DNA from 3 places in the Pseudophaeobacter sp. 1A16562 genome. Region 2 is predicted to be linked to each of the others. Evidence: riboswitches for the same ligand, from Rfam matches in the RefSeq annotation. Region 2 holds a riboswitch; each other region holds the start of a gene.

Region 1 (10,100 bases), 190 kb from region 2:
GATCGCGAGCTGACCATCGACCCACATGAAATCGAGGACGCGATCTGGGTCAGCAAGCAGGACATGATGACCGCCTTTGCCGGAGAGCACCCGATCCTGAAGCCTGCCCGAAAAGGAGCAATTGCACATTTTCTGTTGCAGAACTGGCTTGCGGATACACTGGATTAAAGGGAATATCGCGGCCACGCTGAGAATTGATCAATCAAAACAGGCAAGCAGGCGTCAGAGTCATGGATTTCACGAGTAAAGAAGATATCGATTCACCGATCGCCGACGTGTTTGAAGCCCTGTCGGACTTTGAAAGCTTTGAACGCTCGGCCATCCGGCGCGGCATCGACGTGCAACGGATCGGCGATATCAGCACGCCTGAAAACGGCCTCGCCTGGGATGCCAAATTCAACTTTCGCGGCAAGGCGCGCGAGCTGCGCATTGCTCTCAAATCCTATGATCCCGTCACCCGCATTCTGCTGTCCGGCGACAGCAGCGGGCTGAACGGCGAAACCGAGATCGAACTGATGGCGCTGTCGCCGCGGCGCACCCGTGTAACAATTTCGCTCAACCTGACGGCCAAGACCCTGTCGGGGCGGTTGCTGCTGCAATCCTTCAAACTGGCGCGCGGTTCGCTCAATAAAAAATTCAAAGCGCGCGCGGCAGATTTCGCCCGGCTGACCGAAGAACGGTTGAACCGCACGGCCTGAGGGCACCGCATCCGCCTGCACAAATCAGCTAGCTGACCTGGCTTGCTGGCGTTGGCGCGGATTTCTCCGACTTTCACACAAGCGAATTGACGACTCGCCCTTCGACCCGCTACCCATTTCACAGATGGTTTCCGCGATCCGCCTTTTGCGGGTCCGGGATGAAAAGGGAACGTGGTGCGATCCGGCCTCTCTCGGCCAGAACAATTCCACGACTGCCCCCGCAACTGTAGGCGGAGAGCGACCCCGGAAGATCCACTGGACGCAAGGTACAGACCTGCGGCCGGGAAGGACCGGAGAAGCTATGACCCGCAAGTCAGGAGACCTGCCATCGCACAACTCGAAACCGGGCGGGGTGTCCGGAGCGGGTGAGATGGCTCCTGTTGCGCGGCCCGTTCTGGCCGACAAGCATCCGGCCACATGTCTCTCCCCCTCTTTATGCCCCTGCCTCAGCGCGGAGGGCGCGATGATCTGGACGACAAAAACGCATGAACTTGCGGCAACAACCTGTCAACACACCGGGGCAAGCTGCCCAGCACTGGAACGGATGCTGGTGGCCCTGTGCGGGGCACTCGATACCGCGCGGGATATGACCGAAGAGGATTTTGAAATCACCGGCGACAGCCTGCTCGATGGCTGCACCCGCCATTGCCCGGCGCGCTTTTTTGCCTCGCACGACAGGATCCGGGTGTTCTGCGAAGTGGACACCGCAGCAGAGCGCAGCGGTCTGGACCGTTTTGCCGACGCGCTACTGTCCAGCGATCCACAAGCGCAGCCCGCAGATCACCTGCCGCATCGCCCCTGCTCCTTCGGAGAAGCCATCCCGCTCAGCGCGGCGTAGCGGCCGACCCAGCAAACAACAGGAGGGGCGCCGGTTATATCAGATGAATGCCGCGCCCTGTGAAGAAGAAAGCGGGATGACAGCCGGGCCCGCTCCGGCGGGCTGCCTCTGGCTCAGCGGCTGCGGGCCCAGGCCATCTGTGCCTCGGTCTCGACCGCGCAGGGGCGAGACATGCGCAGCCGGTTCAGCGCCGCCTCTGGCGCAACACCGCATTCGATCAACAGGCGCAGCACCACCATGCCGGAGCGCCCGCAGCCGCCCCGGCAATGCACTAGAACGCGGCCGCCACCGTTCAGCGCCTGGCGCGCCGAGGCGCTGACCCCGGGCCAGGCCTCGTTCACCTCCGGGCCGGGCACACCGAAATCCGCCACCGGCAGATGCACCCAGCGGCTTCCCATGCTCTGCAGATCAACCCCCAGCGTCGCGGCCCCGACGGAGACATGCTCGGCTTCGGTGGTCATGGAAATGACCAGACCGGGCTGCCAGTCGTGGATCAGCTCAAGATCCCCCTTGTAGTCGCCCCCGGCACCGGGCAGCGGGCAGATAGCAAGAATGCCATTGGCGGCGGACACCGCGTAGATCGTAAAGGGCTGCCCGGCCTGCAGGCCTGCCCCATCTGAACTCATCCCAGTCATCACACACTCTCCACCACATACAGGGAAAAACTCTGCCACCTGCCCTGCCGGACGGTCAACAGCGGTGGACGAAGCCCGCGGGCTTCCCTACCCTATGAGGCGGTCCCACTCCCATTCCGAATCCGGCACGAGACAGCATGAGCGACACCCCAACATCCGATCCTGAAACCCAAACCGCTGAGGTTCAGCACGCGGAGCAGCCGTCCGGCCAGTATCAGGTCCTCGCCCGCAAGTACCGGCCCGAGACATTTGCGGATCTGGTTGGCCAAGACGCTATGGTGCGTACGCTGAAAAACGCCTTTGCCGCGAACCGGATCGCCCAGGCTTTCATCATGACCGGTATTCGCGGCACGGGTAAGACCACCACCGCCCGGATCATTGCCAAGGGGATGAACTGTATCGGCACCGATGGCAACGGCGGCCCCACCACCGAACCCTGCGGTCAGTGCGAGCATTGCCTCGCGATAATGGAAGGCCGCCACGTGGACGTGATGGAGATGGACGCCGCCAGCCGCACCGGCGTCGGCGACATCCGCGAAATCATCGATTCGGTGCAATACCGCGCGGCCTCGGCCCGCTATAAGATTTACATCATCGACGAGGTTCACATGCTCTCTACCAGCGCGTTCAACGCGCTGCTGAAAACGCTGGAGGAACCCCCCGCCCACGTGAAGTTTATCTTCGCCACCACCGAGATCCGCAAAGTGCCGGTGACGGTGCTGTCGCGCTGCCAGCGGTTCGATCTGCGCCGGATTGAACCCGAGGTGATGATCGCCCTCCTGCGCAAGATCGCAACTGCCGAAAACGCCCAGATTGCCGAGGATGCGCTCGCTCTCATCACCCGCGCCGCCGAAGGTTCGGCCCGCGATGCAACCTCGCTGCTGGATCAGGCGATTTCCCACGGTGCGGGCGAGACCACCGCCGATCAGGTCCGCGCCATGCTGGGCCTTGCCGACCGGGGCCGGGTGCTGGATCTGATGGATATGATCCTGCGCGGCGATGCGGCTGCGGCGCTCAGCGAGCTCTCCTCGCAATATGCCGAAGGCGCCGATCCGCTGGCTGTTCTGCGCGATCTGGCCGAAATCACCCATTGGGTGTCGGTGGTAAAGATTACGCCAGACGCGGCAGAGGATCCGACCATCAGCCCGGATGAGCGCGCCCGCGGTCAACAGATGGCCGAAGCGCTGCCGATGCGGGTGCTGACCCGCATGTGGCAGATGCTGCTCAAGGCGCTGGAAGAGGTCGCCGCCGCCCCCAACGCCATGATGGCTGCCGAGATGGCGGTGATCCGCCTGACGCACGTGGCCGATCTGCCCAGTCCCGAGGAGTTGATCCGCAAGCTGCAGGATATGCCGCCCCCGCCGCCCGGCGGTGGTGGCGGAATGCCCATGCAAAGCGTGGGCGCGCCTGCCGCGGGCGGGGCATCGGCTATCACCTCTGCTCCGCCGCAAGGCGCACCGGGCGGTGGATCGTCCGGCGGCATGACCATGTCGCACGGCCAAGGGCAGGGACAAGCCACTGCGCTGGCACCGGCCGCAGAAAAGGCCCTCGCCCGCTACCCGACCTTCGAGCATGTGGTGGAACTGATCCGCACCAACCGTGATGTGAAACTGCTGGTCGAGGTGGAAACAGGCGTGCGCCTCGTCGCTTACCAGCCGGGCCGGATCGAATTCACACCGCATGCGAATGCGCCCCGAGACCTTGCTGCGCGCCTCGGCACCGCCTTGCAAAACTGGACCGGCAGCCGCTGGGTCGTCACCATCGCACCCGACGGCGAGGCCCCGACGATCGCCGAAATCCGCGATGCCGCCGAAAACGCATTGCGGACGAAGGCCAGCGAACACCCGCTGGTACAGGCGGTGATCGACAGTTTCCCCAAGGCCCGGATCACCCGTATCCGTACCGCCGAGGAAATGGCCGCCGAGGTCGAGGCCGAAGCCCTGCCCGAGGTAGAAGACGAATGGGATCCGTTCGAAGACGGGTAGCGACTGGCCTGACGGTCCTCTTGTTCACCCTGCCAACAACCGCCTTCGCCAAAACCTGCTTTGCCACCGGCGATCTATCCGATAGCGCGTGGGATGTGCTTTGGCGGTTGTCGGCCAAGCCTGCTGTCTTGGCCCTCTTCGCTCTTGCCGGATTCGCGCTGTACAGCAGAAAGCGCGCCTCCTTTGCAATCGCAGGCTTTCTTTGGGGCATGCTCGCGGCCGCAATTGCCGTCGATAATCATGAGCTTTTCTTTGATGATAAGAGTGCCTTGGGCATAATCGAAGACTGCACCGCCTCCCCCCACTTGTTCATCGCGCTTGCAATTGCGATATGTTCGGGGATGACTTACGGCGCCCTGCGCCCCCGCACTTAGGAGAAACACCATGCTCAAAGGCCTCGGCGGTCTTGGCGATATGGCCAAGATGATGAAATCGGCACAGGAACTGCAAACCAAGATGGCGCAGATGCAGGAAGACCTGCACAACGTCATGGTTACCGGCGAAGCAGGCGCGGGCCTGGTCAAGGCCACCGCCTCGGCCAAGGGCGACCTCAAGGCGCTGGATATCGACCCGTCCATCTTCAACGGCGATGACAAGGAAATGGTCGAGGACCTGATCCTGGCCGCCATCAAGGACGCACAGTCCAAGGCAGCCGAAAAAGCGCAGGAAGAGATGACCAACCTCACGGAAAGCATGGGCCTTCCCAAGGACATCAAGCTGCCCTTCTGATCCGGAGGCGCGACTGAAAAGTTCCGAAAAGGCGGCCTTGGCCGCCTTTTTCATGTCTCACGGGCATACGCCCTTTGCCCGATCTGACGCGCAGGCACCGCCCAGACAAACCCTGAACATCCATCGCGCTTCCCCTTGCCATTGCCCGCCGTGATGCGTCTATATGGGCTAACACTCCAAAGGCCGCCTCCATGCAAGACCGCTCTACCAGCGACATCGAAACCCTCATCGATCTGATGGCAAAACTGCCCGGCATGGGGCCGCGTTCGGCCCGGCGGGCAGTGTTGCACCTGATCCGCAAACGCGCGCTTTTGCTGACACCGCTGTCGGACATGATGACCCGCGTCGCCACCACCGCCCGCGAATGCCTCAACTGCGGCAACGTGGGGACCGAGGACATCTGCGAGATCTGCGACAGTGAGGCCCGCGCCAATGGCGAGATCTGCGTCGTCGAAAGCGTCTCGGATCTCTGGGCGATGGAGCGCGCAGGCGTTTTCAAGGGGCGCTATCACGTACTCGGCGGCACCCTCTCGGCGCTGGACGCCATCGGCCCCGAGGATCTGCGCATTCCCCGCCTGGTCGACCGGGTCGGCAGCGAAGCGGTGAGCGAGGTGATCCTGGCGCTGAATGCCACCATCGACGGGCAGACCACGGCCCATTACATCGCCGACCAGCTGAGCGGTCAGGTCAAACTTACCTCACTGGCGCAGGGTGTTCCGATCGGCGGCGAGCTGGATTACCTCGACGACGGCACCATCAGCGCCGCGCTGAAGGCCCGCAAGGAACTCTGACGGTGAGAGGGGAAGGACAGCCATGCCAACCGCCCTGCACCGCCCGGTTCTGAGAGCCGCCATATTTTATTTTGCGGCCGTGTTCTTCTGCGGATTTGTTCTGGGCAGCCTGCGGATCTTCGTGCTGCTGCCCCTGATGGATGAACTCTGGGCGGTCTGCCTTGAACTGCCCATCATGCTCACCCTCAGCTGGCTGATCGCCCGGCACCTGACCCGGAATCGCAAGGATCTGCATCCTGCCGCCGCGCGCCTGTGGATGGGGATCTGGGCCTTCGGGCTGCTGATGGTCGCGGAATATGTACTCGCCACCAACCTGATGGGCGCGCGCCCCAGCAGCTACTTCAGCCACTGGGCCACCCCTGCCGGGGCGATCGGGTTGGCAGGGCAAATCGCATTTACCCTGATCCCGTTTGTGCAACGGATAACCCGTCGCGAAACGCCTTAGCTGAAGAAGGCCTGGAACGCGGCAATCGCGCCGTTGAGGCCCTCATCGGTGACATCCTTGTGCAGCACCAGCCGGATCGGGCCGCTGTCCCCTGCCCCAATCACCACGCCCGCCTTGGCCAGATGCGCCTGCAGGGCTGCGTTCTGCACCTCTGCCGGGGTGAAGAACACCATGTTCGTGGCTTGCGTGACTTCTCCCGCGCCCAGAGCGCGCAAGGCATCTGCCAGCGTAGCGGCCCGGGCGTGATCCTCTGACAGACGGTCGACGTTCTGCTCCAGCGCCATCAGACCTGCCGCAGCCAACACCCCGGACTGGCGCATGCCGCCGCCCAGCATCTTGCGCCAGCGCCGGGCGCGGGCAATCAGATCGGACGGACCGACCAGAACCGATCCCGCAGGCGTGCCCAACCCCTTGGACAGGCAGATCGACACGGTATCGAACAGAACCGCCAGATGCGGTGCAGAGCAGCCCAGCTCGGTGATAGCGTTGAAAAAACGCGCCCCGTCCAGATGCAGCGACAGGCCCGCAGCCCGGCCCGCATCGGTCATCGCGCGCATGTCCTCCAGCGAAATGGCCTGTCCGTTGTGGGTGTTCTCCAAGGACAGCAGGCGGCTGATCGGCATATGGGAATCATCCGGTTTGACCGCTGCCGCGATCGCTGCGGGATCAAGTCCACCGCCGGGCTGCACCTCCAGCGGGTAGAGCGCGCTGCCGCCCAGCACCGAAGCGCCGGCCGCCTCGTATTTGAAGACGTGGTAGTCGCGGCCGGTGATGATTTCCTCTCCACGCCCGCAATGGGACAGGAGCGCGGTCAGGTTGCTCTGGGTGCCGGTGGGCAGGAACAGGCCCGTTTCCTTGCCCAGACGCTCGGCCAGGGTGGCCTCCAACTGGTTGACCTGCGGATCCTCGCCATAGACATCATCGCCCACCTCGGCCGCCGCCATGGCCTGACGCATCGCGTCGTCGGGGCGGGTGACCGTGTCGCTGCGCAGATCGCACAGCACCCCTGCACCGGTTTCGGTCTGCGTCATTCCTGCATATTGGCTCATGATGATCTCTCCAGTCGATTTTGCGCAACGCTAGCCGCAAGAGGTCGGCACGAAAACCCCCAAGTCGCGGGTAGATAACAACCTTCTGTGTCCCGCCCCAGCCCTGATCCGGAAAAGTGACCCCACGGTCAAATTGACAGCTGCCCCCGGCGAACGCTTGACTGAGAACAACATCAGCGATCAGGGAGGGGTACTGGTGACACTCATAAAGGCCGAAAGCGCCGCAATCGTCGCCGAAGTCCATGTCGCTCCGGGTCAGGAAGTGGCCGCAGGCACGGTGTTGCTGGCCACCGAACTGATGAAAATGCGCCATGAAATCCGCGCCGAGCAGAGCGGGATTGTCACTGCCGTTCATGTGACCGCCGGACAAGAGTTGCAGGGCGGTGAAACGCTGATTACATTGGAACCCGGCAGCGTGTCCGTTGAGGAGGTCGCAACCGACGATACCGCCCGTCCTGATCTGGAGGAATATGCGGCCCGCATGGCGCTGCTGGACGATGCCGCCCGTCCCGAGGCCGTCGCCAAACGTCACGCGCTGGGAGGCCGCACCGCAAGGGAGAACATCAACGATCTGTTCGATGCGGGCAGTTTCACCGAATATGGCGCCCTTGCTGTGGCGGCCCAACGCGGCAAGCGGGCGCTGCCCGATCTGCAGGCGCGCACGCAGGGCGACGGTATCATCTGCGGAATCGGCACGGTTTCTGGGCGTACGGTGGCTGCCATGGCGGTAGATTACATGGTTCTGGCAGGCACACAGGGTTTCAACCACCACCGTAAGATGGACCGCCTGATCGAGGTCGCCAGCCGCGACCGGCTGCCCATCGTCCTCTTTGCCGAAGGCGGCGGCGGAAGACCCAACGACGGCGACACCGCCCTGATCATGGCCGCTTGGTTGAATGTCACCTCCTTCCGCCATTTCGCCGCCTACAAAGGGCCGAAAATCGGCATCGTGTCGGGCTATTGTTTCGCCGGAAACGCGGCCCTTTACGGGGTCTGCGACCTCCGGATCGCCACCCGCAATAGCTGGATCGGCATGGGCGGCCCGGCGATGATAGAAGGCGGCGGGCTGGGTGTCGTCGCCCCGAAGGAGATCGGCCCCAGTGACGTGCAGGCAGGCACCGGGCTGATCGATATTCTGACCGAAGACGAAGCCGAGGCTGTGGTGGCTGCGAAACGGCTGCTGGGCCTTGAGGCCGCACAGACACCACCCGCCGATGACCCAGAGGAAACCCCGGACCTGCGCAATGTCGTGCCTGTGGACCGCACCCGCGCCTATGACATGCGCGCAGCCATCGACGGGCTGGCCGACAGTGACACGTTTCAGGAGCTGCGCCGCGGGTTTGGCGCGGGCATGATCACCGGCTTTGCCCGGATCAGAGGTCGCGCAGTGGGGCTGCTGGCGAACAACCCGCTGCACCTTGGCGGCGCCATCGATGCCGAGGCCGGTGACCAGGGCGCGCGTTTCCTGCAGCTGTGTGATGCCTGGGGCCTGCCCGTCGTCACCCTATGCGACACGCCCGGCTTCATGGTCGGCCCCGAGGTCGAGAAAACCGGACAGGTGGCGCATATCTCGCGGCTGTTTCTGGCCGGAGCCCATTTCAGCCAACCGCTGGTGACGCTAATCCTGCGCAAGGCCTATGGTCTGGGCGCGATGGCGATGGCGGGCGGCGGGTTGGATCGTCCGCATTTCTGCTGTGCCTGGCCCACCGGAGAGGTCGGCGCCATGGGGTTGGAGGGCGCAGTCAGGCTGGGCCACCGCGACCATCTGAACGCGATTGAGGACCCGGCAGAGCGGGAAGCGGAATATCAACGCCTCGTCGATGCCCTGTATGAGCGCGGAAAGGCACTGAATGCTGCCAGCCTGCTGGAATTCGACGCGGTCATCGACCCGGCAGAGACCCGCGCCGCGCTGCACCGCGCGTTGGAGAGCGCAGGCCACGCGCCCCCCGGCCCCCGCTACGCCGACGCCTGGTAGGACCGCCACAAAGAAAAAACCACGCCCGGATCCGGACGTAGCTTTCCTATTCGTTGGACCGTGTCGGCCCTGATGTCTGAACGCTTCAGAAGCGGGGATCGGTTCCGTCTTCGTCCTCGTCGTCCTCATCACCGCCCGAGGGCAGGTTGAAGAAGCTGTCCGCATCGGGCAGCGGCTCTTCGGACGGGGTGCTTTCGGCAGAGCCACCACCCAGAGTGAAGGTTTCCAGCCCTTCGATGGCCGAGGGGATCTTCGGCTCGGCATCCATCTCCAGCGATTGCTCGGTCGACACCAGCTTGCGGCGTTCGTCGTCGCTCATCACGCCGCCTTCGGCAGCCCGTTTTGCGGCGGCTTTTTGCACGGCAGAGTCCAGTTCGGACTGTTTGCACAGGCCCAGCGCAACCGGGTCGATCGGCTGCATGTTGGCAATGTTCCAGTGGGTCCGCTCGCGGATCGACTGGATCGTCGGCTTGGTGGTGCCTACCAGTTTGGCGATCTGACCATCGGAGAGTTCCGGGTGGAACTTCACCAGCCACAGGATCGAGTTCGGACGGTCCTGACGCTTGGACAGCGGTGTGTAGCGCGGTCCGCGGCGTTTTTCCTCGCCAGCAGCGGCCGGGTTGAACTTGAGCTTCAGCTTGTGCAGCGGATTGGCCTCGGCCTTGTCGATCTCATCCTGCGTCAGCTGGTTGTTTGCAACCGGATCAAAGCCTTTGACGCCGGCGGCGACGTCACCGTCGGCAATGCCCTGGATCTCCAGCTCGTGCATGCCAACGAAATCGGCGATCTGCTTGAAGCTGATCGTGGTATTGTCCACCAGCCACACGGCGGTCGCTTTGGTCATCAACGGTTTTGCCATGCGCTTATCTCCTTAAAACACGTTTGCCCCACGAACATCTACGTACATCTTTCCCGTCGCCTGAATTAGGCTGCCCCGAGGTCTGGGGCGGGTTTC
Region 2 (10,100 bases):
GTTTTTACCCCGGTCTTGCACCAAACTCAGGCTCCCAGATCCGCGTGGATGCCCGCGACGTCGATATCGTCGTGTTCGGCAATCACCACCAGCTGGGTCTTGCGCGGCTGGGCGCCCCAGGGTTGGTCGTATTGGGCGCGCAGCCGTTCGCCCACCGCCTGAACCAGCATGCGCATCGGTTTCCCTTCCACCGCGACATAGCCTTTGACGCGCAGAATTTTTCGGTTGCGGGCCATGTTGATGATGCGGTCCTGCAGGTCCTGCGGATCGGAGACTTCGCCCATTTCAACGACGATGCTTTCAAAGTCATCATGCTCGTGATCGTGGTGGCCATCGTGATGGCTGGGGCGGGCCTCCAGATCGTCTTCCGCCGCCGCGCCGATCCCCAGCACCACACGCGGATCGATCACGCCTTCGCTCATCGGCAGGATCGGCAGTTGGCGCGGGGCTTCGGCTTCGATTACGGCACGGGCCTTGGCAAGGCCTTCTTCCCCGGCAAGGTCCGCCTTGGACAGAAGCACGATATCTGCACACGAGATCTGGTCCTCGAAGACTTCGGACAGCGGGGTTTCATGATCCAGACTGTCGTCCGCTTCGCGCTGGGCCTGCACGGCGTCAAGATCCGGGGCGAATTGCCCTGCGGCGACGGCTTCGGCGTCGGCCAGGGCAATGACCCCGTCTACGGTGATGCGCGAGCGGATCGCGGGCCAGTCAAAGGCTTTCAGCAGCGGTTTCGGCAGCGCTAGCCCGGAGGTTTCAATCAGGATATGTTCGGGCGTTTCCGGCAGCGCCATCAGGGCCTCGATCGTGGGAATGAAATCGTCCGCCACGGTGCAGCAGATGCAGCCGTTCGCCAGCTCCACGATATTGTTTTCTGGGCAGTTTTCATCGGCGCAGGATTTCAGGATGTCGCCGTCCACACCCGCGGTGCCGAATTCATTGACCAGTACGGCCAGGCGTTTGCCCTGCGGGTTCTGCATCAGGTGACGGATCAGCGTGGTCTTGCCCGCGCCGAGAAAGCCGGTCACCACGGTGACGGGAATTTTGTTGAGATCGCTCATCGGTTACTCCTCGGATGGGCATTCACCCGGCTGGGGCGCCGGGGGAATGCGGGCGATGGATTGCTTGCGAAAGACCTGCGGGCGCGCACGCCAGGGCACCAGACCGTCGTCGGTCGCGGCATAGGCAGCCGCACCTTGCAGGATGTCATCAACGTGTTGATCGGGATCCAGATCGCCGTAGATGTAGCTCCAGCGCTCGGTGCCGCCGCTCAGCACCATGGAACACCCGCGCTTGCAGGCGGACAGGCATTCGACGCCGCGCACCGAAACCCCGTCGGGCAGGTCGGCGGCGCGCAGCGCCTGCAGCAACAGGGTGCCGGGCCGGGTGGCTTCGGGATCAACGCCTTCGCGCTTGCAGGTGGTGCAGATGGTCAGGGTGACCTCTGGGCTGCCTTTGGGGGGCTGTTCAGCCGTATCCTTCGCCATTGGCGGGCGTCTCCTTGCGTCCTGTCAGACAGACGGGGAGAGGCCAGAGGGGAGCCGTATGGATGAATCGGCTCTCATCCGGTCGCGGCACACCCCGTCCGCCCGTAGATTAAGTCTGTTGGCAGGTCTCCCGGCTTGCGGATCTCAAGGCCGCCGCATTGCTGCGGGGTCTTTGCGGTTCTCCGGCCTTCCCGGTGTTACCCAGTGGCGTGGAGACCTCTCCGGTCACGGTCGCGGGGGCGGCTGTGCTTGGGCCAGATGGCCGTGTCACATTCCCTCTTCGCCTGCTTTCGCAGGAACCAACAAAATCCCCTTGCGCTATTGCGGGCTTCCTTGTCAAGACATGGTGCCAAACTGCAGGAGGGCACTTGGTGACCGAAAAGTCTGATAACGGCATTTCCGAGGAAGAAGCGGCACGGCACGCGTCCAAGATGGCGAAAAAGAAAGCGGCGCGTGACCGCATGATGGCCAATAAGGACGGTGAAAAGGGGCTGATCATCGTCCACACCGGCCCCGGCAAGGGCAAGTCCAGCTCGGGATTCGGCATGATCATGCGCTGCATCGCCCACGGCATGCCATCCGCCGTGGTGCAGTTCATCAAGGGCGCCTGGCAGACCGGCGAACGCACCCTGATCGAGGAGCATTTCGGCGATCTGTGCCAGTTCTACGCGATGGGCGAAGGCTTCACCTGGGAAACGCAGGACAAGGCCCGCGATATCGCGGCGGCCCGCGCAGGTTGGGAAAAGGCCAAGGAAATGATACTGGATGAGCGCAACGCAATGGTTTTGCTCGATGAAATCAATATCGCGCTGCGCTATGAATATCTGGATCTGGATGAGGTTCTGGAGTTTCTGGTTGAGCAGAAACCACCGATGACTCATGTGGTTCTGACCGGACGCAACGCCAAGGAAGAGCTGATCGAGATCGCGGATCTGGTGACCGAGATGGGCCAGATCAAACATCCTTTCCGCGCCGGGATCAAGGCGCAGAAAGGGGTGGAGTTCTAAGACGGCCAGACCATCTGCAGAGGTGTCACCGGGCAGGGAAGCCCACGCCCGGTGCGTTTTGGATTGCCCCGTCGTTACGCGGCAATCTTGTCCTTGATATAGGCATCGACCGCGGCGCGCTCTTCCTCGGTCAGGCGCAGGCCCAGTTTGGTGCGGCGCCACAGGAAATCATCGCCGCTGCGCACCCATTCGTTGGCAATCGCCCAGTCCAACTCCCGCTCGGTGATGGTGGCGCCGAAATCGCGCCCCAGCGCCTGGGCGGATTTCGCATCACCCAGGATCAGCCGCGCTTCGGTGCCATAGGCGCGGATCAGACGCCGAGCCCAATAGGGCGTCAGGAAGGAATAATCCGCTGCAAGGTCCGCCTGCAGCTTGGTCACATCTTTAACCGCGAAATTGCCGCCGGGCAGGGGCACACCTGCTGTCCAGTTGCCGCCGACGCCGGGCAGGGCCTCGGAGATCTTGGCAAGCGCGGCCTCGGCCAGTTTGCGGTAGGTGGTGATCTTGCCGCCAAAGATGTTCAGCAGCGGTGCATTGCCCGTGTCCAGTGACAGCACGTATTCCCGCGTCGCCGCCGTCGCCGAGCTGGCGCCATCGTCATACAGCGGGCGCACACCGGAGTAGGTCCACAGAATGTCGTCGCGGTGCAGCGGCTTTTTGAAATACTGCGAGGCAAAATCGATCAGGTAGTCCTGTTCCTCAGGGGTGCAGGTGGGGGCGGTCTCTGGGTCGGGATGGTCGGCGTCGGTGGTGCCGATCAGAGTGAAATCCTCTTCATAGGGGATGGCAAAGATGATCCGCCCGTCGGTGCCCTGAAAGAAATAGCAGCGCCCGTGGTCGAAGAGTTTCGGAACCACGATATGGCTGCCGCGTACCAGACGCACGCCTTCGCGGCTGTTCTGGCCCAGTTTCTGGTTCAATACCTCCGCAACCCAGGGACCCGCCGCATTGACCAGCATCCGCGACCGACGCGTGAACACTTGTCCCGTCAGACTGTCCTTCAGGTGGATGAGCCAATGATCCTCGGCGCGTTCAGCCGCCAGAACTTTGGTGCGGGTCATGATTTCGGCGCCGCGCGCCTGCGCGTCGCGGGCGTTGAGCACGACAAGCCGGGCATCCTCGATCCAGCAGTCCGAATATTCAAAGGCGGTCTGGAACTTGTCCTTCAGCGGCGCCCCCGCTTCGTCGCGGCTGAGGTCCAGCTTGCGGGTGCCGGGCAGGATGCCGCGCTTGCCCAGCGTGTCATAGAGAAACAGCCCAAGGCGGATCAGCCAGGCCGGGCGGCGGCCCTTCATCCAGGGCATGATCCGCGTCAGCAGGCGGGAGGTCGGCGTTTCACTGTCGAACCGCATCTCCTTGTGAAAGGGCAGCACAAAGCGCATCGGCCAGGAAATATGGGGCATCGCCTTCAGCAAGACCTCGCGCTCGATCAGCGCTTCGCGCACCAGACGGAATTCGAAATATTCCAGATAGCGCAGGCCGCCATGAAACAGTTTGGTCGAGGCCGAGGAAGTGGCCGAGGCCAGATCGTTCATTTCTGCAAGGCTGACCGACAAGCCACGGCCTGCCGCATCGCGGGCAATGCCGCAGCCGTTGATGCCGCCGCCGATGATGAACAGGTCGATGATCTTTTGATCAGTCATTTTCGTTTCTTTCGTTTTGGCTGGCGGTGTCTCCCGCCACGATGATGCGTGTTCCCGCGGCGCGCGCTGCCTCGGCAAAGGCATTGGGCACCGGCGCATCGGTGATCACTACGTCGAGATCCGCCACATCGCAGATCCGCACCGGCGCGGAGCGGTCGAATTTGCTGTGATCGCAGACCAGAACGCGGGTACGTGCGTTTTTCAGGATGGCGCGGGCGACGGAGACCTCGCGACCGTCGTGGTCCATGATGGCGCCATCCGCATCGAGGGCGGAGGCGCCGATAATGGCGAAATCGACCTTGTAGCGGGAAATGAATTCCACGGCGTCTTCGCCGACGATGGCGCCGTCGCTTTGCCGGACCGCGCCGCCAACCAGGATCAGCTCACGCGCCTCGCCACCCATCATCATATTGATAATGTTTATGTTGTTGGAAATGACTGTCAGGCCGCGATGGCCGGATAGGGCACGGGCCACTTGCTCGGTCGAAGTGCCGATATTGAGCGTGATCGAGCAGTCTTCGGGGATGAGTTCTGCGGCCTCGGCTGCCATCGCCAGTTTCCCCGCCGCGTTCAGCTTGCGCCGGTCCGCGTAGGCGCGGGTGGCGGCTGAGCTGACGCGCACCGCGCCGCCATGCACGCGCGACAGCGCGCCGCGCTGCGACAGCTCGCGTAGATCGGTGCGCACGGTCTGCAGCGACACGCCGAACCGCTGTGCCAGATCCTCGACCTCGACGCGATCCTGAGTGTTCAGCAGCTCTATGATTTCGTTCTGACGAGTCGTGGCATCCATGGGCTTTCCTTTCCAAAGCCCATCTAGCGATTCATTTTCGGTTTGTCATCGTTTGTTTTCGAAAAAGTTCGTTTTGCGCGGAGAACAAAATCCACTTGTCGCGCAGGCTTCATCTCGCCCGCCCCGGCGATATGCGGGACGGGGGGAGTTGTTTCAGACTTCAGAGGAGTGTCAGATGACAGGGATCAGGTGGTTGTCCCAGCGCAGCTCGGCCTGGTTCAGGACCGACAGGCGACCCTTGGCGATCTCGACGATCTCACCGCTGCCCGAACTTGCGATGAACCCATCTGCCGATTGGGTCAGGCCGCAGACATCGGGCAGATGATGTTCCGTGGTGAGCGCGCCGCTTGTGGTGTCCATGACCTGCACCACGCCGCCGCGGGGCGAGGTGACAGCCACTTGTCGGCCATCGGTGGAAAAGGCAATGGAGCCGCCGTATCCATTGAGGTTGCGCAGGCGCGGGTCATCGGCGGCCATCAGCCGTGGTGCACTGCCGGGCTTGTGCAGCCCGACGATCGGCACATCTGCACCCAGATCGCCCTGCCACTGCATGGCAAAGGCAACGGTGCCATCCGCCTTCATCGCCAGATGGCGGATCGAATTCTTGTGCAACTGGGGGTCCAGCTCGACCTGCTCGGTCACCTGGCCGTCAAAATCGAGATAGCTGAGGTTGGGCCGCATGGTGGGGATGTTCAGCTTGGCCCGGCCACTGTCGGGATGGGTGTCGATGCCGCCATTTGCGACGACCAGCCCCGTACCATCTGCGCGCAGCATCATGTCATGCGGGCCGACCCCGCCCGAGGCAAAGCTGCCGATGCGGCGGTAGGGTGCGGTGCCATCCCAGACACCAATGATGCCGCGCCCGGCCTCGAAGTGGTTTTCGGTGGTCAGCAGCAGGCTGCCATCGGGTGTGAAGACGCCGTGTCCGTAAAAGTGATGACCTGCCGGAGGCTCCAGCCGGGCCAGTTGCGCGCCGGTGCGGCAGTCGATCACATCGGCAAAGCGGCCGGGGCGGCGGGCAAAGGCCACCGCGATGGGCCGCGTGGGGTGGGCGGTGGCAGCATGGCCGCGGCCGGGCAGGGGGTGGCTGAACAGGAGGGTGCCAAGGTCCGAAAGACCCGCCAGGAAAAAGCTGCCGTCGGCGGCCTTGCCTGCGGACAGATAGGCGGGCGAGCCCAGATCGGCCCAGCTGGCCGCCGGGGCCATCCCCACCGCCAGAAGCCCGGCCAGAAATCCACGTCTTGAGGGCATGTCTTTGGGTCCTTTCTGTTAATCGCCATCCAGGGCGTTGAAACCGGCCTCGACGCCAAGCGCGGGACCAAGATCCTCACCGATGGTTTCGCGCAGTTTCCGGATGTCCTGCTGCACTGCCTCGATCCGCAGCCGCGTGCCCGGCTCTGCAACGCCTGCAAAGGTCGGATCGTCGAGGCGGCTGGCGTGCTCGACCGCAATGTCAAAGGCTGCATCCAGTTCCGCAGCAAGGTCGGCATCTCCGTCGCTGAGGATACGGGCCAGCGGTGCCAGCGCTTCCAGCGCCAGGATCACGTGGTGCTGGGAGCGCCCCGAACGATAGGCTTCGGCGCGTTTCGGGCGCGGCCTGTCGTAGGTGCCCAGCGGCCGTCCCAGCCGCATATCGATCAGGATCTGCAGGCCGGTATCCAGCGCCTTGAACAGTTCCTGTTTGACCTCGGCCTCGGTGCGGTAACGATCACCCGGGTGGCGCATCTTGTCGGCATAGCTGTCGCGCCAGTCCATCCAGATCACATCGGCTGTGGTGGCGATATCTTCTGCAATGGCGCGGGTCAGCTGGCAGCGGTAGTCGGCGCTGCCCAGCTGCTGCATGTCCTCGTCGTAAAGGAGGAATTCCAGCGCATAGAAGCCGCGCGCTGCAATCGATACGCTGGTATAGGCCGCCGCATCCTTGGCAATCGGATCCTCGGCAGTGATCAGCGCCCGCAGCGCCTTTGGCGTTTTGCCCCGGCTGTCCGGCCAGAAGGCGAGCGCAAAGGCGCGGTTATCCCTTTCGGTCGGCCCGAACCGCAGGTGGCTGACCGCGACCCAGGCATCAAAGGCTTCGCCGTAGGCCTGCTGCAACTGGACCGATCCGGGGTCGCAGACCTCAGCGGCTGTCGCGCTCAGTTGCTGGGCCTCCTGCGCCAGTGTTTCGAAGCCCGGCAGAATGTGCTGCTCCAGGGCCTCATCAATCACCTCCGCGCGTGCAGAAAATGGCGTTAGGGTAAGGGTGACGGCAAGGACAGGGGCCAGCAGGCGGGGCAGGATGGGGCGTGTCATAGGCTCTCCAGAAAACGGATAAGATCGGTGCGGTCCTCGGGGGAGAGGGAGACCACGGTGTTGCGGGCATCTTGCGCCTCGCCGCCATGCCACAGGATCGCCTCCAGCAGGCTGCGGGCGCGGCCATCGTGCAGGTAGGTGGCGCGCGGCGACACCTGCTGCGTCAGGCCAACCCCCCAGAGCGGCGCGGTGCGCCATTCCCGCCCGGTGGCGCGGGCTTCGGGGCGGTGATCGGCAAGACCTTCGCCCATGTCATGCAGCAGCAGGTCGCTGTAAGGCCATATCAGCTGGAAACTGTGCTCGGGGCGACTTTTCAGACGATGGGTCACGAATTTGGGCCGGTGGCAGGCGGCGCAGCCGCCGTTGTAGAACAGTTCCTTGCCGCGCAGCACTTGCGCATCGTCCAGGTCGCGGCGGGCGGGTACGGCCAGATTGCGGGCGTAGAAGGTGACCAGATCCATGTTCGGTTGATCGATCTCGGTGCCGCGGGCGTCATCATTTCCGTGCGGTGCTGCGCGGCAATCCGTTTGCCCGGTGGTGCATTCCCCCCAGGGGGCGGGAAACAGCGGCGTCGAAATGCCGATATCCCCGGAAAAGGCGGCAGCGGATTGTTCGTGCACCGTCGGCATGCCCGCCTTGAGGCCAAAGCGGCCCAGCATGATCTGCTGAAACTCTTCGGACCAGACCAGATTGGCCCGACCGGAAATGCCATCTCCGTCGGCGTCGTCCGGATCGGCAGCAGCAAGGATATCGGCGGTGGAGATCGCCTCAAGCAGGCCAAGGCCAATCATCGGCGGCGCCACGCGGGGGGACAGCATGGCGTTGGTGTGCAGCGGGCCGTAGCCCAGATCTTCGGCGCTGTAGACCGGTCTGCGCAGGGTGGCGGTTTCGCCACCGTTCAGATCGACTGTCTCTTCTTCATATCCGATGCCAAGCCGGTATTCCGGGGAAATGCCTGGGGCCGAGAAATCCTGAAGCTGCTGCCCATAGGTGGGGTCGGGGGCCGTGCCGATATAATCCTTGATTGCCTGAACCTGCTCGGGCACCGGACCGGGAATGGAGACGCGCAGAAACATCGCGGTAGAACGGTAATCCGGCCCCGCAGGCACATGGCCGCGCCCATCCTTCAGATGGCAGCGCTGGCAGGAGCGGGCGTTGTAAAGGGGGCCAAGCCCGTCAGAGGCGCGGGTGGAGGAGGGCGAGAACACCCAGATTTTCTTGAACAGCCCATTGCCCAGTTTGAATTCCAGCTCCTGCTCGAAAGACAGGTTAGCGGAGTGTTGGGAAAAGGCCTCATCGTCGCTGCGGGCGCGTGTTGTCGTCGCGCCAGCAGGATGGGTTTCATAGGCTTCGGGAGCCGAAAAATCCGTGGCAGGGGCCGTCACGGCGCGGATGCGCTGGCTGTCCTTGGTGGTGCGGGGGATCACATCCAGATGCGGATCGCCAAGGGGCAGGCTGGTCAGATCCAGCGCCTGTCCCGTGCTGGCTGCGACAAGCGCCGCAGCCAATAGAAGGTTACTCTTCAGCCTCTTCCATCTTGGTGGCGTTGAGTTGTGCATAGTTTTCGGCACCGATCCGCTCGTGCAGGTCCAGCTGTGTCTCAAGAAAGTCGATATGGCCCTCTTCATCGGCCATCAAGGCTTCGAACAGCTTCATGGTTACGTAATCGCCTGCGGTGTCGCAGGCTTCGCGGGCTTCCTTGTAGAGCGCGCGGGCGCTGATTTCGGCCGCAAGATCGCATTCCAGCGTTTCCTTGGGGTTCTGGCCAATGCGCAGCGGGTCCAGTTTCTGCAGGTTGGGATGGCCGCCAAGGAACAGGATCCGTTCGATCAACTTGTCCGCGTGCTGCATCTCTTCGATGCTTTCCTCGCGGCTTTTCTTGGCCATGCTACCCAGCCCCCAGTCTTCCTGCATGCGGAAGTGAAGCCAGTACTGGCTGACAGCGGTCAGTTCATGGCGCAAGGCCTTGTTGAGGTAGTCGATGACGATTGGGTCGCCCTTCATGGCTGTTCTCCTGTCCGAGTGGCTTGCGTAGGTTCTGCAACTGCGCAGGTACACTTACCTTAGCATTGCCGCGCATCGTGTCGAGGAAGAGCGGCATGCATCCGCCACAATCAGCGGCTTTGCCAAGCGCATGGTAGATTTTGCCGGGGGTGATGATCGTCCGGGGATCTGCGGCGCGCATCCAGTCGATGGCGGCGTGAATGTCGTGATCGGTGATCTGTGTGCAGTGGCAGACGATCATGGCCTGGCTCCCTTAGAGGTGGCAAAGGGGATCTCGATTCCTGACATCAGGTATCTGACAAAAATAGTCAGACGGCAAGGGGTAATGCTGACTATTTTTATCGGAGATTGTCCGTGGCACAGTGTGGCTGGCCCAATGGGGGCAGCAGGGCGCATGAAAAAGGGCCGCAGAAACTGCGGCCCAGTCGGGTTCTGTTGCGAAAAGCAGTCAAAACCGAGGGATCGTTCAGCCGCCAAGCGGAATGATAAGGCTCACACCCAGCGTCGTGTCGGCAACGCCGGTGTCTTCGACCTGGGCCAACGCTCCGGACAGGGTCATGCCGTTCTGGAATTCGTAATCGGCGCCAACCGAGATCAGATCGGTGTCGCCTGCGCTGTCCAGATCACGGTGGGCCAGGGTGCCGGACAGGGTCCATTGGCCAATACCATAGGCCGCGTTCAGCGTGGCATAGGTGGCGTCATCCGCGCCGCCGCCAAAGTTGGAGAAGGAGGCAACCTCTGCGAAGACATCAAACCCGTCTGCAAAGGAATGGCCGATGCCGGCGACGAAGCCTTGTTCGTCATCCACATCGCCAGCGCTTGCGCTCAGGTGGCGGGCGCCAATATGGAACCGGGTTGCGCCGACGCTATGCGCCCA
Region 3 (10,100 bases), on a different contig from region 2:
GCAATTCGATTTCCTGCCCGACGATCTTTGGCATTGGAACGGTCGGTGCCGCGTGCTCACCCAGCATCAGACCCACCTGCACATGCTTGCCCCGCGGCCGCAGGCAGAGGATTGAATTGGTCATAGTTGACGGGTGACCAAGTGCATCGAGAGAGACGTGGGCACCTCCGCGGGTGATCTCCCGAATGGCCTCCGGCACGTCGGCCTCCCTACCGTTTAGCACCGTCACGGCGCCAAGCTCCTTTGCCAGCGTCAACTTAGCTGGATCAAGGTCCACGCCGATCACGTTGGCCCCGCAAGCCGAGGCGATCATCACGGCGGACAGGCCTACGCCGCCGCAACCATGCACAGCCACCCATTGTCCTGCGCTGACCCTCCCTTGATCTACCACCGCCCGAAATGAGGTTGCAAAGCGGCAACCAAGGCTCGCGGCAGTGGCAAAATTCATGGTCTCGGGCAGGGCGACAAGGTTCAGATCGGCCTGATGAATGCCTACGTATTCCGCAAAGGATCCCCAGTGGGTAAAACCCGGTTGTTCCTGCTGCAGGCAGACCTGCTGGTTGCCGGAATGGCATTCGGAACAGCTGCCGCACCCGCAGATGAATGGCACGGTGACCTTGTCGCCGACCTTCCATTTTTTGACATCTTTCCCAACGGCCTCGACGACGCCAGCCAACTCGTGGCCAGGCACATGCGGCAAGTCGATGTCGCTGTCGTGTCCCATCCAGCCATGCCAGTCGCTGCGGCAGACGCCGGTGGCCGCAACCCTGAGGACAACGCCATGCGGCTCTGGCGTCGGGTCGTCCACGGTGACCAGCTTTGGCGCGCTTTGGAATTTTTCGAAAAGGACGGCTTTCATGGCAGGATCTTTCGCTGAAGAGTATTTTGGACGAGATCATAGTCTGGATGAGGGAAATACCTTTGCCAATCCTCCCCATATTGCGCAAATTTGGAGTGGAATTCCCTATGGAATCGTCATTATTGAAAGATATCTACCCATGCCTGACATCGACGCCGTCAATGCCGAGATCTTGACCCTGTTGCAGGAGGATGGCCGCATGACCAATGCCAAGTTGTCCGAGCATCTGGGTATGAGCGAGACCCCCTGTTGGAGGCGGCTCAAACGTCTTGAAGAAAGCGGCATCATCGAAGGTTATCAAGCCAATTTAAGCCGTCGAAAGCTCGGCCTCGGCGTTATGGCCTTCGTCCAGCTGCGCTGTTCCGAGCATGATCAAGCCGCGACGGCAGAATTTCAGCGCATCGTTGAGACGACACCGAACATCCTGGCTTGCCACAACACGACCGGCGCGGATGATTTCCTGCTGATCGTGGTTGCCCGTGATCTCGATGATTACAGTGGTTTCGTCGACAGCACTCTGAGGCGGCTACCCGGTGTCACCAGCATTCGGTCCAACCTCTCATTGAAAGAAATGAAGGCGTCGAGCAAGCTGCCCGTCAATGCAGCATCAATGAAATAGACTGCCGCGCAAGCTGGTTTTCCGTCGTGTTTGAACCGGAGCCTGTAACCGGCCACCGGACTGAACCTGTGCCCGCGACAGACCTTGTCGAAGATCTGGGCGTTCATGCGCGGTCTCGTACTGGAACGCTTGGGCGAAGATGGAAACGCCATAGCTTCGCCGGGATGCGGAAGAGGCGCGTTGCCGCCGCAGGGGCATTGCCAGGGGAAATCTGTCCGTGATGCGGGGCAGGGGGGACAGCCACGACTCCAGCCATTGGATTCGGTGGAGATCGGAACGGGGAACCATGCCGTAGCGTGGAATATCGCCTGCGCAAAGGTTGCGGTCGATGCGGCACAGCATTGCGTTTGCGGCATTGAAACCATCACTTAGCAGTTGATTTCAGGCGATTGTTGCTGGTGTGCGCGGTGCATTGTTTGAAAACTCCATCCTTGGCGGCGTCTACTCCTTCTTGACAGAGTAAATCCAGTTTGCCTAAGTCCGGCCATTCTGGTCCGGCTGGGAATACCATCCGGGTAAAAGGGAACATGGTAAGGCGTCGGAACAAGACGTCAAAACCATGACTGCCCCCGCAACTGTGAGCGGAGAGCAATGCTGCGATATGCCACTGCCCCAAGAGGGGGCGGGAAGGCGCGGCAAAGCTGCGACCCGCGAGTCAGGAGACCTGCCAGAAGGATCACCCAGTCCGGGTGCGGGGCGCGCCGAGGACGACGGACTTCCGTAGTGGTGGCAATTGAACCGTCTGTGGAAGCATTGCCTTCCAAAGACCGATGATCTGTACATGTTGCCCGAGATGGGCAGCCACTTTTCCTGCACCGAATGTGCAGGCTGGGAGAACTGAAACGATGCGCAAGGTAAGCTTGTCCCTGGCCGCCACCCTGATGGTCACTACCCCCGCAATTGCAACCGCCCAGGAGGCGGAGATCATCGATCTGGGCGAACTCATCGTCTCCGGTGGTTTTACCCCTGTCGAGGCGCAGAAATACGGTCGCTCGGTTTCGGTCGTGACCAGCGAAGAGATCGAACAGCGCGGCATCACCACGGTTCAGGATGCACTGCGGTCGGTCCCCGGCCTGATGGTCACCGGTGCAGGTGACAGCTTTACCCAGGTCCGCATCCGTGGCGCCGAAGCCAACCACACGCTGATCCTGATCGACGGCATCGAGGCCTCGGGCGGCGACAGCGACTATATCCTGTCTGGCCTTGATACCGCCAATATCGAGCGGATCGAGGTGCTGCGCGGTCCGCAATCGGTGTTCTACGGCTCCAACGCCTCGGCGGGTGTGATCAACATCATCACCAAGAGTGGCGGCATCGGCACCGAATACGGTGGCAGTGCCGAAGTCGGCTCGGACGGCTACCGGGCCTCGGCGCGGGTGTCGTCCCGAACCGAACGCGGCGGCATCTCGCTCAACCTCGCGCATGATAATGACGATGGCTACGATTTCTCCGGCAGCGGCGGCGAAGAGGATGGTATCCGCCGCAACACCGCGCAGGTGAAAGGCGACTACCTTGTGACCGAGCGGCTGAAGCTGGGTTTCAACCTGCGTGCCTCGGAAGAGCGTTTCGACAGCGACAGCACCTCCTTCACCGCGACCGATGCGGCCAGCTATGTGGTGGATGATCCCACGCAGTTCAGCGACCGCGATGAACAGCTGGCTCAGATCTTTGCCGAGCTCGACACGCTGGGCGGACGCCTGAAACATCGCCTGTCTTACGAGCGTACGGATTTTGACCAATCCTACAACGGCGGCGCCCTGACCGAGACAAAGACGGAAGCGGCGAAATACCTGCTGAGCTTTGGCCTTGATGGCCAGACGGTAGATCTGACAGATCACCTGCTGAACGCCATTCTGGAATGGGAAGAGGATTCCAGCCGTTCCAACCCGGCCTTTGCGCGCAAAACCAATTCGATCGCGCTGGAATACCGTGGCAGCTTTGCCAATGGTCTGGATCTGCAACTGGGCGTGCGCCGCGACAACAACAATGCCTTCGAAGATGCCACCAGCTGGAACGCCAGTGCGTCCTATACCTTTGCGGGCAGCGGTGTGCGCCTGCATGGCTCGGCCGGCACCGGTATCGTGAACCCGACCTATTTTGAGCTCTTTGCCAACAGCACCTTTGGTGCCACTACCTATCTGGGCAATCAGAACTTGCAGCCCGAAGAAAACCGCAGCTTTGATCTGGGTGTCGAGGTGCCGTTCCTGCAGGGGCGCGGGCTGGTTGATGTGACCTATTTCGACGAGACGCTGACGGGTGAGATCGAAGCCTATATGGTGAATGCGACCACCTTCTCCTTCCGCAATCAGGCCGGAGACAGCGAGCGCAAAGGTGTCGAACTGGCGGCCAGCCTTGAGGCCACGGAAAACCTCGATCTCCGTCTGTCCTACACCTATCTGGATGCCACCAACCCCAATGGTACGGTCGAGGTGCGCCGCCCCGAACACGAACTGCTGCTGAGCGCCACGCTCGATACTTTCAATGGTCGCGGCTCCATCACTGCGGATGTCCGCCATGTGGCAGGCAACTGGGACAGCCAGTTCTTTGGCACCTATGCCACGGCCGAGCTGCCGGATTACACCACTGTCGATCTCTCTGCCCAGTATGAGCTGAACCCGAATGTGGTCCTGACCGGTCGTGTCACCAATCTGTTCGACGAGGAATACTCGGACGTCTGGGGCTACGCGAAACGCGGCCGCGCTGCCTATGTCGGCGTCCGGGCCTCCTTCTGATCGATGCGCTGGCTGCCCGGCATAGCGCTGGCCTTTTTCATGGCCGCCACCGGTGCCTTTGCCGGGCCGTCGCGCGTCGTCACGATGAATCTCTGCGTGGACCAGATGGCCATGATGCTGGCCGCGCCGGATCAACTGATCTCGATTTCCTTCGTCGCCCGGGATCCGCGGGCCTCGGCCATGGCCGAAGAGGCGCAGGCCTATCCGGTCAATCACGGGCTGGCGGAAGAAATCTACCTGCTGAAGCCGGATCTGGTGCTCGCTGGCGCATCTTCGGCACCTGCAACGATGGATATGCTGCGCCGCCTTGGCGTGCCGGTGGCGGAATTCGGGCCAGCCTTTTCGCTGAAGGATGTCCGAACCCGCATCGTTGAGGTAGGTGAGGCGCTGGGCCGTCAGGAGGCCGCGCGCCGGTTGCTGGCGGATTTTGACCAGCAGCTGGAGTTTCTGCGGGCGGATGCCCCGGACAATCGCCCGCGCGCCGCGCTTTATGCGGCCAACGGATATACTGCAGGCCGCCAGACGCTGGCCGGGCAAATCCTGGAGGCGGCAGGTTTTCGCAATATCGCCGATGAACTGGGCTATGCCCATTCCGGCCAGCTGCCGCTGGAGCTGCTGGTGCTGTCAGAGCCGGATCTGCTGGTCGGCACAACCGCCTATCCGCGCAATTCCCGCAGCGAGGAAATCCTGAAACATCCGCTGGTGCGCATGCTGGCCGGACGCAGCGGCGCCGGGGAAATCCGCAATGCCGACTGGATCTGCCCGACACCGCATGTGTTGCGCGCGGTAGAGACACTGGCGGCAGAGCGCCGCGCCTTCATGGAACGTGAGGCCCGCCAATGACCCGGCTCATGCTGTGCCTCTCGGCGGCGGTGCTGGCACTGTTCCTGATCTCCCTAACGGTGGGGCCTGCAGATGTCGGTGTGGGCGAGAGCCTGGCGGCCCTGTTTGACGATGGCTATGGACCTCTCAGTCTGGTGATGCGTGAAATCCGGCTGCCGCGGGCAATCCTTGCCGCCGTGATCGGCGCCGGGCTGGGGCTGGCGGGCGCGGCGATGCAAGGCTACCTGCGCAACCCGCTGGCCGAGCCGGGGCTGATCGGTGTGTCCTCCTCAGCGGCGCTGGGTGCGGTATTGGCAATCAACACCGGCCTCGCTGCCACCGCCACGCTGGGCCTGCCGCTGTCGGCGCTGGCTGGCGCTCTGGGCGGTGTGTTTCTGGTGATGGCGCTGGCCGGGCAGCATGGGGGATCACTGACGCTGATCCTCGCGGGTATCGCCATTTCGGCAATGGCAGGGGCGCTGACCTCGCTGGTTCTGAACCTCTCGCCCAATCCCTTTGCTGCTAATGAGATCGTCTTCTGGATGATGGGGTCGCTATCGGACCGCTCGATGCAGCATGTCTGGCTGGCGCTGCCCTTTGTTCTGACCGGGATGGTGATCCTGCTGCCGCTGGGGCGCGGGCTGGATGCGCTGACTCTGGGCGAGGATGCAGCCCAGACCATGGGCGTGAACCTGAGGCAGCTGCGCTGGCTTCTGGTCGTCGGCACTGCCAGCATTGCCGGTGGCACCACGGCAGTTGCGGGCGCCATCGGCTTTGTCGGGCTTGTGGTGCCGCATATTCTGCGTCCGTTCGTCGACGGGCAGCCCTCGCGGCTGCTTTGGGCCTCCGCCCTTGGCGGCGCGATCATGTTGCAACTGGCGGATATTGCCGTGCGGCTGATCCTGCCCACCCGCGATCTCAAGCTGGGCGTGGTCACCGCGCTGGTTGGCGCGCCCCTGTTCCTGCACTTGATCTACAAGACGCGGAAGGGGCTGGCATGAGCGTGCTTTCGGTCCGGAACCTTTCTGTAACCCTGCGCGACCGTCCGGTGCTGCGCGATGTGTCCTTTGAGATTGGCAAGGGTGAGTTTGTCGGCCTGCTGGGTCCGAATGGCGCCGGGAAAACCAGCCTGATGCGGGCCGCGCTGGGGCTGATCCCGGCAGCGGGCAGCAGTTCGCTGGCCACAATGAACGCCTCTGAACGGGCCCACACGGTGGCCTGGATGCCGCAATCGCGCGAGATCGCCTGGCCGATTCCGGTCGAGCGTTTGGTCGCTCTTGGCCGTCTACCGCATCTGCCGCAGGGGCGGCGACTGCCAGCCGCCGATCAGGCCTTGGTGGATCAGGCAATCACTCGCATGGGGCTGGACTCGTTCCGCAAGCGCGCCGCCTCGCGCCTGTCAGGCGGCGAGCAGGCCCGCGCATTGGTCGCCCGGGCGCTGGCCCAAGATACGCCGCTTTTGATGGCGGATGAGCCCTCTGCCGGGCTGGATCCCTCGCATCAGATCTCAACCATGGAAGTCTTTGCCAGCCTTGCTGCCGAAGGTCGCTCGGCGCTGGTGTCCCTGCACGATCTGGGACTGGCCGCCCGTCATTGCACGCGGCTGATCCTTCTGGCCGAAGGCGGTATCATGGCCGATGGCCCGCCCGCCGAAGTGCTGACGCCCGATCTGATGGCGCGCGCCTTTGGCATCTCGGTCTGGCACGAGACCACAGCGCAGGGCCCGATATTTCAGCCGCTGGAGGTGCTGTGATGGGCGCGGTCACCCTGCAACGCCCATGGATCGAGTTTGATCTCGGCGCCGAGATGCAGGTGCTGAGCTGGGCGGTGAACCGGCCCGGATTTGTCACCGCTCGCCGCATCCTGTGGCGCGAGGTCAGGAACAGCGACCTGCCGCGCGATCTGGATGTCACCGAATGGTTCGCGGACGAATTGGCACAGCGCGGCGGCAGCGACGCGGTTGCTTTCCTCACCTCACGGGATGTGCGGCACTATTGCGAAGCCTTGGCCACGGTCGAGGGGATCTCGGCCCAAGCGGTGGCCACCGTCGGCTTGTCAAACGGTGAACGGATCGGCAACCGGGTGGATTACTCCCGCCGCGACTGGGGCACCATCAATGTCGCGCTGCGCCTTTCCGAAGGGCTGACGCAGGCCGGGCTGATTGAGGCGCTGAGCATCGTGGTTCAGGCCCGCACCGCAGCCGTGATGGATGCGGGGTTTGAGCTGCCGGGCGGCGGCGGAACAGCAACCGGCACCGGCACCGATTGCGTCGCGGTTGCTGCACCTTCCGGGGCAAATCCCTATGCTGGGCTGCACACGGCCACCGGCGAAGCCATCGGAAAAGCCGTCTACAAGGCCGTCCACACTGGCGCGCTGGAGTGGAAGGTATCCAACGCCCGGAGGGCGGTCGATGCCTGAGCGCGTGCAGATGCAGGCAGCGGCGTTGACGCAGGCGGGCCGCGCCTGCACCATCTGGCCGCGTCACGACCGTCCGGCAGACTTCCATTCGGCGCGTTTTGACCGCGGCGCTGAGCAAACCAACCCGGGACTTCCGGGCCACTGACGGAGGCTGCTATGTCCTTTGCCCCTCTTTTCGATTTCATGGCCCGCGGCGGTCCCGCCCTTTGGGTCATCGGCGCGCTGTCGGTTCTGACACTCGCCCTGTTTCTGTGGCGCCTGATCGGGCTGGCACAGGTCGGGGTCTGGCGCAGGCCGCAATCCGAAACATGGCTGGATCAATGGCGGGCCGGGGGGGCGGTGCCTGTCGCGCCGGGGCGCACGCCGCTGGACCGGGTCACACGGTCGGCGATGACGGCGCTGCTGACGCCCGAGTTCAGTCCCGAAACCGCAGAAAAGGAAACCACCCGCATCGCCAAGGCCGAGCTGGCCGCTTTGCGTCATGGTCTGCGCCCCCTTGAGCTGATCGCCGCAATCGCGCCGCTGGTCGGCCTCTTGGGGACCGTTCTGGGCATGATCGGCGCTTTCCAGGCGCTGCAGGAAAGCGGCAGCGGCGCGGATCCTTCCGTGCTCGCCGGCGGCATCTGGGAGGCGCTGCTGACCACGGCTGCGGGCATGGCCGTGGCGATCCCGGCTTCGGCGCTGGCCTCCTGGATCGAAGGGCTGGCCGAGCGTGAACAGGCCCGGATGGAGGATGCCGCCACCCGCGTCTTCACCGCAGCCGCTGCCCGACCGGCACAACGTCAGGCCGCGCAATGACACTGGCCTTCGGAGCACCGCGCCGGAAAAAGCGCATCAGCCTCGCGCCGATGATCGACGTGGTGTTCCTGCTGTTGGTGTTCTTCATGCTGGCTTCGCAATTCGGCCGCGACCGGGTGGTTCCGCTCACTATGGGTGGGGCAGGAGCCGCCTATCAGGGGCCGCCCCGGCTGGTGCTGGTCACAGCGGACGGGCTGCATCTGAACGGAGTTCCGGTCGCAGCTGATGCCTTGGCGGCGCAGCTGATCTCGCTGACGCAGGAGATGTCGGACGCCATCATCCTGCAACCGGACAAAACAGCGTCGCTCCAGCAGATGATGGATGCTGCGGTGCTTCTGACTGATGCAGGCTTTACCGGCCTTGTGATCATGGAGTGAGCGGCATGGATTTCTCCAAACCAAAAAAACGCGAGACGGGTGAGCCGATCCTGCCGATGATCAACGTGGTCTTCCTGCTGCTGATCTTCTTCCTCCTGTCCTCGCAAATCGCGCCGCGCGCGCCCTTTGCGGTGGTGCCGCCGAAACTGGAGAGCGGAGATCCCTCGGCGCCCGAGGCCGTGCTGTTCATGGCCGCCGATGGCCGCCTGCATTTCGCGGGCGCGCAGGATGAGGGCGCCATCGCTGCGGTGACGGCGCAGGCCGGGCAGATTGGGGTGCTGACCCTGCGGGCGGATGCCCAAGTTCCGGCACATGAAGTTGCGGCGCTGATTGCCAGGCTCAGGGCGGCGGGCATCGCATCGGTGACATTGACCGGAACCGGATCATGAGCCGTATCGCGCTCTTTCCGGCATGCGTTGCCTCGGCGGCGCTTTTGCACGCGCTGCCCTTTGTGGCGCTTCCGGATGGCGGCACAGAGGCAGAGGGCAGCGGCGGCACCGGTCAGATCACGCTGGTGGCGGCCTCGGCTGAGCTGGCCCAGCAGGTGTCCAAATGGCGGCGCCCGCAGGATATCACCACTCAGGTGCCGACCGTAGTGCAGCCCGCTCTGATCGCCAATCCGCAGCCCGTCCCGTCTGCCAGCCCGTCCTCTGTGCCGGACCTTCCAACCTCTGCTCCGGCCGTGCTGGCCCCGGCGGTCCAGGCGGAGGCCGCACCCGAAAAACCCGCCCCCCCACCGCCGCCGCCTGCTCCCCCACCGCCTGCGCCTCCGCCGGTTGCTCCAGCACCGCCTGCGCCAGCCCCGCCGCCCAAACCGGCGCCAGCAGCTGAGGCTCCGGCGGAGGCAAAACCGGCAGCGGCTTCGGTGGCCGTGAACCAGCAGGCCGCAGGCAGTGGCCAGCGCAGCGCCCGTGGTGACAATGGGGGCGACGAGACCAGCACCGGAAACGCTGCCCGGGAAGCCAAGCTGAAACGCCGCTGGGGCGCGGCCATCCTGTCTAGGATTGAACGCCAGATGCGGCGCCCGCGTGGCGACGATCAGGGCAAAGCCCGGGTGCGCCTGAAAGTTTCGACCCAAGGACGGCTGATCGGGGCCTCTGTCGTGCGCAGCTCCGGCAGTTCGACGCTGGACCATGCCGCATTGCAGGCGGCGCAAAAAACACGGTACCCACGTGCGCCCAAGGCGCTGGCGCCGGGTACCTATACCTTCGATTTCTCACCCCGTTTCACTAGGTGACGCTTGCAGTTCAGCGTCCTCGGGACAGGAACAAGGAGTACAGTGAATGCCGCGCAGGACATGCTGGTCGGGAGGCATTTCTGTGCCACTGGATGACCGCTGGACACCTGCTGACCGGCAACCGTGTCAGTCGGCGATTTCTATGCGGACTGTGTAGGGGGCGGAACGCACCAAAGGTGCGATATCGCCATCGAACGCCCCGAGACGCACCAAGCCGCGGGAGTTCTGGAACGGTTTG

What was found. Region 2 has a riboswitch for cobalamin ahead of SM764_RS03720 (DUF1636 family protein). Riboswitches for the same ligand answer to the same signal wherever they lie in the genome.
Region 1: it holds a riboswitch for cobalamin, as region 2 does, so the genes downstream of both, SM764_RS02870 (hypothetical protein) here and SM764_RS03720 (DUF1636 family protein) in region 2, are expected to answer to the same signal.
Region 3: it holds a riboswitch for cobalamin, as region 2 does, so the genes downstream of both, SM764_RS06420 (TonB-dependent receptor plug domain-containing protein) here and SM764_RS03720 (DUF1636 family protein) in region 2, are expected to answer to the same signal.

The regions. Positions count from the first base shown of each region.
Region 1 is NZ_JAXGFT010000002.1:93,847-103,946, reverse strand. It holds gene nudC (NAD(+) diphosphatase) at 1-168, shown strand, start outside; gene SM764_RS02875 (SRPBCC family protein) at 231-698, shown strand; cobalamin riboswitch at 807-1,042, shown strand; gene SM764_RS02870 (hypothetical protein) at 1,162-1,536, shown strand; gene SM764_RS02865 (protein-tyrosine phosphatase family protein) at 1,650-2,171, opposite strand; gene SM764_RS02860 (DNA polymerase III subunit gamma/tau) at 2,309-4,156, shown strand; gene SM764_RS02855 (hypothetical protein) at 4,177-4,530, shown strand; gene SM764_RS02850 (YbaB/EbfC family nucleoid-associated protein) at 4,541-4,885, shown strand; gene recR (recombination mediator RecR) at 5,077-5,676, shown strand; gene SM764_RS02840 (hypothetical protein) at 5,699-6,121, shown strand; gene ltaE (low-specificity L-threonine aldolase) at 6,118-7,170, opposite strand; gene SM764_RS02830 (carboxyl transferase domain-containing protein) at 7,367-9,145, shown strand; gene SM764_RS02825 (DUF1013 domain-containing protein) at 9,231-10,004, opposite strand.
Region 2 is NZ_JAXGFT010000002.1:282,882-292,981, forward strand. It holds gene cobW (cobalamin biosynthesis protein CobW) at 27-1,061, opposite strand; gene SM764_RS03720 (DUF1636 family protein) at 1,065-1,487, opposite strand; cobalamin riboswitch at 1,591-1,806, opposite strand; gene cobO (cob(I)yrinic acid a,c-diamide adenosyltransferase) at 1,859-2,494, shown strand; gene glpD (glycerol-3-phosphate dehydrogenase) at 2,569-4,137, opposite strand; gene SM764_RS03735 (DeoR/GlpR family DNA-binding transcription regulator) at 4,130-4,927, opposite strand; gene SM764_RS03740 (DUF1513 domain-containing protein) at 5,099-6,178, opposite strand; gene SM764_RS03745 (imelysin family protein) at 6,197-7,219, opposite strand; gene SM764_RS03750 (di-heme oxidoreductase family protein) at 7,216-8,778, opposite strand; gene bfr (bacterioferritin) at 8,735-9,223, opposite strand; gene SM764_RS03760 ((2Fe-2S)-binding protein) at 9,171-9,464, opposite strand; gene SM764_RS03765 (porin) at 9,690-10,100, opposite strand, start outside.
Region 3 is NZ_JAXGFT010000004.1:2,905-13,004, forward strand. It holds gene SM764_RS06410 (zinc-dependent alcohol dehydrogenase family protein) at 1-859, opposite strand, end outside; gene SM764_RS06415 (Lrp/AsnC family transcriptional regulator) at 858-1,478, shown strand; cobalamin riboswitch at 1,952-2,164, shown strand; gene SM764_RS06420 (TonB-dependent receptor plug domain-containing protein) at 2,324-4,210, shown strand; gene SM764_RS06425 (ABC transporter substrate-binding protein) at 4,214-5,053, shown strand; gene SM764_RS06430 (FecCD family ABC transporter permease) at 5,050-6,033, shown strand; gene SM764_RS06435 (ABC transporter ATP-binding protein) at 6,030-6,785, shown strand; gene SM764_RS06440 (adenosylcobinamide amidohydrolase) at 6,785-7,450, shown strand; gene SM764_RS06445 (hypothetical protein) at 7,443-7,595, shown strand; gene SM764_RS06450 (MotA/TolQ/ExbB proton channel family protein) at 7,607-8,248, shown strand; gene SM764_RS06455 (ExbD/TolR family protein) at 8,245-8,625, shown strand; gene SM764_RS06460 (biopolymer transporter ExbD) at 8,631-9,014, shown strand; gene SM764_RS06465 (energy transducer TonB family protein) at 9,011-9,862, shown strand; gene SM764_RS06470 (cyclophilin-like fold protein) at 9,989-10,100, opposite strand, start outside.